2 regions of the Enterobacter kobei genome follow, and region 2 is predicted to be linked to the other one. Evidence: predicted binding sites of a transcription regulator. Region 2 holds the regulator's gene; the other holds the start of a gene.
The links. The regulator sigma-54, encoded in region 2, starts transcription at its own class of promoters, with help from an activator protein. The targets are predictions, from matches to a motif close to GTTGGCACANNTTTCGCTNT.
Positions count from the first base shown of each region.

Region 1: a site for sigma-54 is predicted at 1,556-1,575, ahead of glnK (P-II family nitrogen regulator). Genes of this name have one in related genera too.

Region 1 covers NZ_CP017181.1:1,064,532-1,067,946, forward strand. The annotation lists gene BFV64_RS05025 (SmdB family multidrug efflux ABC transporter permease/ATP-binding protein) at 1-1,405, shown strand, start outside; gene glnK (P-II family nitrogen regulator) at 1,626-1,964, shown strand; gene amtB (ammonium transporter AmtB) at 2,000-3,286, shown strand; gene tesB (acyl-CoA thioesterase II) at 3,382-3,415, opposite strand, start outside.
Region 2 covers NZ_CP017181.1:4,311,707-4,315,121, reverse strand. The annotation lists gene ptsN (PTS IIA-like nitrogen regulatory protein PtsN) at 1-451, opposite strand, end outside; gene hpf (ribosome hibernation promoting factor) at 534-821, opposite strand; gene rpoN (RNA polymerase factor sigma-54) at 844-2,277, opposite strand; gene lptB (LPS export ABC transporter ATP-binding protein) at 2,325-3,050, opposite strand; gene lptA (lipopolysaccharide ABC transporter substrate-binding protein LptA) at 3,057-3,415, opposite strand, start outside.

The DNA.
Region 1 (3,415 bases), 1.6 Mb from region 2:
CCGGGTAACCAACGATACCGAGGTGATCCGCGATCTGTACGTCACCGTGGTGGCGACGGTGCTCCGCAGCGCGGCGCTGATTGGTGCGATGCTGGTGGCAATGTTCAGTCTCGACTGGCGCATGGCGCTGGTGGCGATCACGATCTTCCCGGCGGTGCTGATCGTCATGGTCATCTACCAGCGCTACAGCACGCCAATCGTGCGTCGTGTACGAGCCTATCTGGCCGACATCAACGATGGCTTCAACGAAGTCATCAACGGCATGAGCGTTATCCAGCAGTTCCGCCAGCAGGCGCGCTTTGGTGAACGGATGGGCGAAGCCAGCCGCTCGCACTATATGGCACGCATGCAGACGCTGCGGCTTGACGGTTTTCTGCTGCGTCCGCTGCTGAGCCTTTTCTCTGCGCTGGTGCTTTGCGGTCTCCTGATGCTGTTTGGGCTGAGCGCTAACGGTACGATTGAAGTGGGGGTGCTGTACGCCTTTATTAGCTATCTGGGGCGCCTTAACGAACCGCTGATCGAGCTCACCACCCAGCAGTCTATGCTGCAACAGGCTGTGGTCGCCGGTGAGCGTGTGTTCGAGCTGATGGACCGGCCGCGACAGGCCTACGGCAACGATGAGCGGCCTTTGCAAAGCGGTGCCATTGATTTTGATAATGTCTCGTTTGCCTATCGCGAAGACCGGCTGGTGTTGCAGGATATCTCACTTGATGTTCCGTCGCGTGGTTTCGTGGCGCTGGTGGGCCATACGGGAAGCGGTAAGAGCACCCTCGCCAGCCTGTTAATGGGTTACTACCCGGTTACGCACGGTGAAATCCGGATCGACGGACGTCCGCTCGCGTCTCTTAGCCACAACGTGTTGCGTAAAGGCGTCGCGATGGTGCAGCAGGATCCGGTCGTCCTGGCCGATACCTTCTATGCGAACGTGACCCTGGGGCGGGACTACACGCAGGAGCAGGTCTGGGAGGTACTGGAAAAAGTGCAGCTGGCGGATCTGGCGCGCGGGTTTAGTGAGGGGATCAATACTAAGCTGGGCGAGCAGGGGAACAATCTCTCCGTCGGGCAAAAACAGCTCCTCGCCCTGGCGCGGGTGCTGATTGAAACGCCGCAGGTTCTGATTCTGGATGAAGCGACAGCCAGTATTGACTCCGGTACCGAGCAGGCCATCCAGCAGGCGCTGTCGGCCGTGCGTGACCATACGACGCTGGTGGTGATTGCCCACCGTCTTTCCACCATCGTTGATGCCGATACCATTCTGGTGCTACATCGCGGCCAGGCCGTTGAACGGGGTACGCACCGTGAACTGCTGGAAGCCAAGGGACGTTACTGGCAGATGTATCAGCTTCAGCTGGCAGGCGAAGAGCTGGCGGCAAGCGTGCGTGAGGAAGAATCGCTGAGCGCCTGATGCACCAAAATGCGGCGACGCGCTAACAGTCATTCCTGTTGGTGCAAAACGGAAACGCACCCTGCACCGGCATGGTGCGTTTTTTTTCACCGGTTCGTTTATCAAGGCCGTGTAGCGCTCTTTGCACCGCAGTTCCTTCTGGTTTTCATTTCTGGCACACCCCTTGCAATACCTTCTGCGTAAGCTGCGGCCATTACCGAATTCTGACTGGAGGGGATCTATGAAGCTGGTTACGGTTGTAATCAAACCATTCAAACTCGAAGACGTGCGTGAAGCGTTGTCTTCCATGGGTATTCAGGGACTGACTGTCACCGAAGTGAAAGGCTTTGGTCGTCAGAAGGGTCATGCCGAGCTTTACCGCGGGGCGGAATACAGCGTTAACTTTCTGCCAAAAGTAAAAATTGATGTCGCGATTGCTGACGATCAGCTTGATGAAGTCATTGATGTCATTAGCAAAGCGGCCTACACAGGCAAAATTGGCGACGGCAAAATTTTCGTTGCCGAACTGCAGCGCGTCATTCGCATTCGTACCGGCGAATCTGACGAAGCGGCACTGTAAGTAACTCCTGGCACACAGTGATAGGGATCGAGAAAATGAAGATAGCAACACTTAAAACGGGTCTGGGTTCGCTGGCACTGCTGCCGGGCCTCGCGCTGGCTGCCCCTGCGGTGGCAGATAAAGCCGATAACGCCTTTATGATGATCAGCACCGCGCTGGTGCTGTTCATGTCAATTCCGGGGATTGCCCTGTTCTACGGCGGTCTGATCCGTGGCAAAAACGTTCTCTCCATGCTGACCCAGGTAGCCGTGACCTTCGCACTGGTCTGCGTGCTGTGGGTAGTTTACGGTTACTCTCTGGCCTTTGGCACCGGCAACGCCTTCTTCGGTAACTTTGACTGGGTGATGCTGAAAAATATTGAGCTGACCGCGCTGATGGGCAGTTTCTACCAGTATATTCACGTTGCGTTCCAGGGCTCGTTCGCCTGCATCACCGTCGGGCTGATTGTAGGCGCACTGGCCGAGCGTATACGTTTCTCTGCCGTTCTGATCTTTGTGGTGGTCTGGCTGACGCTCTCCTATGTGCCGATTGCGCACATGGTCTGGGGCGGCGGTCTGCTGGCAACGCACGGCGCGCTGGACTTCGCGGGCGGTACCGTCGTACATATCAACGCCGCGGTAGCGGGTCTGGTTGGCGCATACCTGATCGGTAAACGCGTGGGCTTCGGTAAAGAAGCGTTCAAACCGCACAACCTGCCGATGGTCTTTACCGGTACCGCGATCCTCTACTTTGGCTGGTTTGGCTTCAACGCCGGGTCTGCAAGCGCAGCAAACGAAATCGCCGCGCTGGCCTTCGTGAACACCGTCGTGGCCACAGCCGGTGCGATCCTCTCCTGGGTCTTCGGTGAGTGGGCGGTGCGCGGTAAACCTTCCCTGCTGGGTGCCTGTTCTGGCGCAATCGCGGGCCTGGTCGGTATCACGCCTGCCTGTGGTTATGTGGGTGTCGGTGGTGCGCTGCTGGTAGGTTTGGTTGCAGGTCTTGCAGGTCTGTGGGGCGTAACGGCACTGAAACGCGTGCTGCGCGTTGATGACCCTTGCGATGTATTTGGGGTGCACGGTGTGTGCGGCATCGTCGGCTGTATCATGACCGGTATCTTCGCCGCGAAATCGCTGGGTGGCGTGGGCTATGCAGAAGGTGTCACTATGGTTCATCAGGTACTGGTGCAGCTGGAAAGTATTGCTATCACCGTGGTGTGGTCTGCCGTTGTCGCTTTTATTGGCTACAAGCTGGCGGACATGACTGTGGGTCTGCGCGTACCGGAAGAGCAGGAGCGCGAAGGTCTGGATGTGAACAGCCACGGTGAGAATGCGTATAACGCATAACCAACAGCAAAACGGCAATCTCGATTGCCGTTTTTAATGTTTATTCCCTCTCCCTGTGGGAGAGGGCCAGGGTGAGGGCATCAGGCCGCACGTTATTAACCGCGATTACGCATTACCCCTTCCTGCACC
Region 2 (3,415 bases):
GATAAAGCTCTTCATCACTTTGGGCTGAGCGCAGTCGACGGCAGATGGTTTTATCGGCCAGACGTTTAGCGACCAGCGAAAGCGTGTGTAGATGGGTTTTGGTCTGGTCGGCAGGAACCAGCAGCGCGAAGAGGAGATCGACGGGCTGATTATCAATGGCATCAAAGGCAATTGGCGTTTCCAGTTGCACAAACACACCGACGGCACGCAGGGTGTCCTCTTCCAGTTTGCCGTGCGGGATCGCGATGCCGTTGCCGATACCGGTACTGCCCATCTTTTCACGGGTCAGGATCGCTTCGAACACCACCTGCGGCGGCAGGCCCAGCTGTTTTGCAGCCAGTTCACTGATGATCTCCAGCGCACGTTTTTTGCTCTGGCAGTGAACGGCACTGCGGGTACATTCCTGGTTAAGGACATTGCTCAGTTGAAGAGCGGAATCGTTGTTCATCATAATTTCACCTAAGCGCTAACTGTACAAATGGCCTGTTGTTTTTCACAACAGGCCGTCCTGCACCCGTTAACTGCCCGGACAATTAGTGTTGTTTCAGTTTATCTTTATGTTTATTGAGCTGTCGCGCAAGCTTATCAATCAAGCCGTCGATAGCAGCGTACATGTCTTGCCCTTCCGCACTGGCATGGAGTTCACCCCCGTTTACATGCAGGGTCGCATCCGAGATATGAGTCACTTTCTCCACTTTCAACACAACGTAGACCTGGTTGATCCTTTCGAAATACTGCTCGAGTTTCGCGAACTTAGCGTTCACAAAATCACGTAAGGCCTCAGTAATCTCGACATTGTGTCCTGTGATATTGAGCTGCATAGTGTCTTCCTTATCGGTTGTGTCAGACCAGTTGTTTACGCTGGTTTGACGGCGGAATGGATAAAGACTCTCGATACTTCGCAACAGTACGACGTGCCACCATAATACCCTGATCGGACAGCATGGTGGTTAACTTACTGTCACTCAGTGGCTTCGCGGGGTTCTCCGCGGCGATCAACTTCTTCACCAGTGCGCGAATCGCCGTTGACGACGCTTCGCCGCCGCCCTCGGTACTCACGTGGCTGGAGAAGAAATACTTAAGCTCAAAAATACCGCGCGGACTGTGCAGATACTTCTGCGTGGTGACGCGGGAAATGGTTGATTCATGCATCTCGACGGCCTGAGCGATATCCGCCAGTACCATCGGTTTCATATATTCTTCGCCCTGCTCAAAGAATGCCTGCTGCTGTTCGACGATACAGCGGCTCACGCGAAGCAGGGTATCATTTCGGCTCTCCAGACTCTTGATCAACCATCGCGCTTCCTGAAGGTTGCTACGAATATATTGATTATCGGCGTCGTTGCGCGCGCTGGTGCACATGGAGGCGTACTGCTGGTTGATTTGCAGGCGAGGGATGCTGTCAGAGTTCAGTTCAACGACCCAGCGGTCGTTATGTTTTCTGACCAGCACGTCCGGGATCACGTACTCGGGTTCACTGGTCTGGATCGACTGACCAGGCCGCGGATCGAGCGACTGAATCAGATTCACCGCCTCTTTCAGCACCTCTTCTTTGAGGCGCGTAACGCGCATCAGGCTACGAAAGTCGTGGTTAGCGAGAAGATCCAGATGATCGCTGATGATTAAGCGTGCTTCGTCGAGCCATGGCGTCTCTTTGCTGAACTGAGAAAGCTGGATCAGCAGGCAGTCGCGCAGATCTTTCGCTGCCACGCCTACGGGATCGAAACGCTGAATACGTTTCAGAACGGCTTCAATCTCTTCCAGCTCAATCTCTTCATCGCCCATGCTCTCCAGAATGTCGTCCAGCGTGACGGTCAGATAGCCGGTGTCATCAACGGCGTCGACAATGGAGGTGGCAATGGCACGATCGGTATCGGAGAACGGGGTCAGCTCCACCTGCCACATCAGGTAATCCTGCAGCGACTGGGTGGTTTCGCCCTGATAAACCGGCAGCTCATCGTCCTGGTAGTCTGCACGCGTACCGGAAGGGGTGCCGGCGGTATAAATTTCATCCCAGCTGGCATCCAGAGGAAGCTCGTCCGGCATCTCTTTTTGTTCGAGTGCATCTGCGGTATCGAGCGATTCTGTATCCTGGGACTGCTGTGTATCTACCTCATCATGAAGATCGGCTTGCTCCAGCAGGGGATTGCTGTCCAGCGCTTGCTGGAGCTCCTGCTGGAGTTCTAAGGTGGACAGTTGCAACAGACGAATTGCCTGCTGTAACTGCGGCGTCATCGCCAGTTGTTGGCTGAGCCTTAATTGCAAACCTTGCTTCATGTTCAGAGCATTTTTCTCCGGTTCGGCGTTACGTTACCTCTACCCTATCAGAGTCTGAAGTCTTCCCCAAGATAGACGCGCTTAACATGATCGTTTTCGAGGATCTGCTGCGGCGTACCGTGGGCGATCAGATTGCCCTGGCTCACAATGTACGCGCGCTCACAGACGGCAAGCGTTTCACGCACGTTGTGGTCGGTGATCAGCACGCCAAGCCCGCTGTCACGCAGATGCTCAATGATACGTTTAATGTCGATGACGGAGATTGGGTCAACACCGGCAAACGGTTCATCCAGAAGGATAAATTTAGGGTTTGCAGCCAGCGCGCGCGCAATCTCAACACGACGGCGTTCACCGCCGGACAATGCCTGACCCAGGCTGTCGCGCAGGTGCTCGATGTGAAACTCTTCCATCAGCTCGTTGGCGCGATCCTGACGCTGTTCGCTGGTCAGGTCGTCACGAATTTGCAGAACCGCCATCAGGTTATCAAAGACGCTCAGGCGGCGGAAAATAGAGGCTTCCTGCGGCAGATAGCCGATGCCACGACGCGCGCGCGCGTGCAGTGGCAGCAGGCTGATGTCTTCATCATCGATGATGATGTTGCCGGCATCACGCGGGACAATGCCAACCACCATGTAGAAGGTGGTGGTTTTACCCGCACCGTTAGGGCCAAGCAGGCCCACAATTTCGCCGGAGTTGACGGTCAGACTGACATCTTCTACGACACGGCGGCCCTTATAGGCCTTCGCGAGATTTTTTGCAGTTAATGTTGCCATAACGAATTAGTTACTCTTCTTCTGTGCCGGGGCCTGACCCTTGCCTTTATCCTGCAGCTGAGACGGAACCAGCACGGTGGTTACGCGTTTGCCTTTCTCGCTGGAGGCCTGCATTTTTTGCTCTTTCACCAGATAGGTGATCTTGTCGCCGGTAATGTTGCTGTCCAGCTGTTCCAGATACGCGTTTCCGGTCAGGATAACCAGGTCTTTCGCCAGCTCATAGTGCATATGCGAGGCGCGGCCTTTCACCGGCTTGCCGTTGTCCTGCATCTGGTAGAAGGTGGCCGGGTTGCCGTAACCATCAATGATCTCTTTGCCCTGCTCGCCACCCGGACGGGTAACGACCACTTTATCAGCGTTAATTT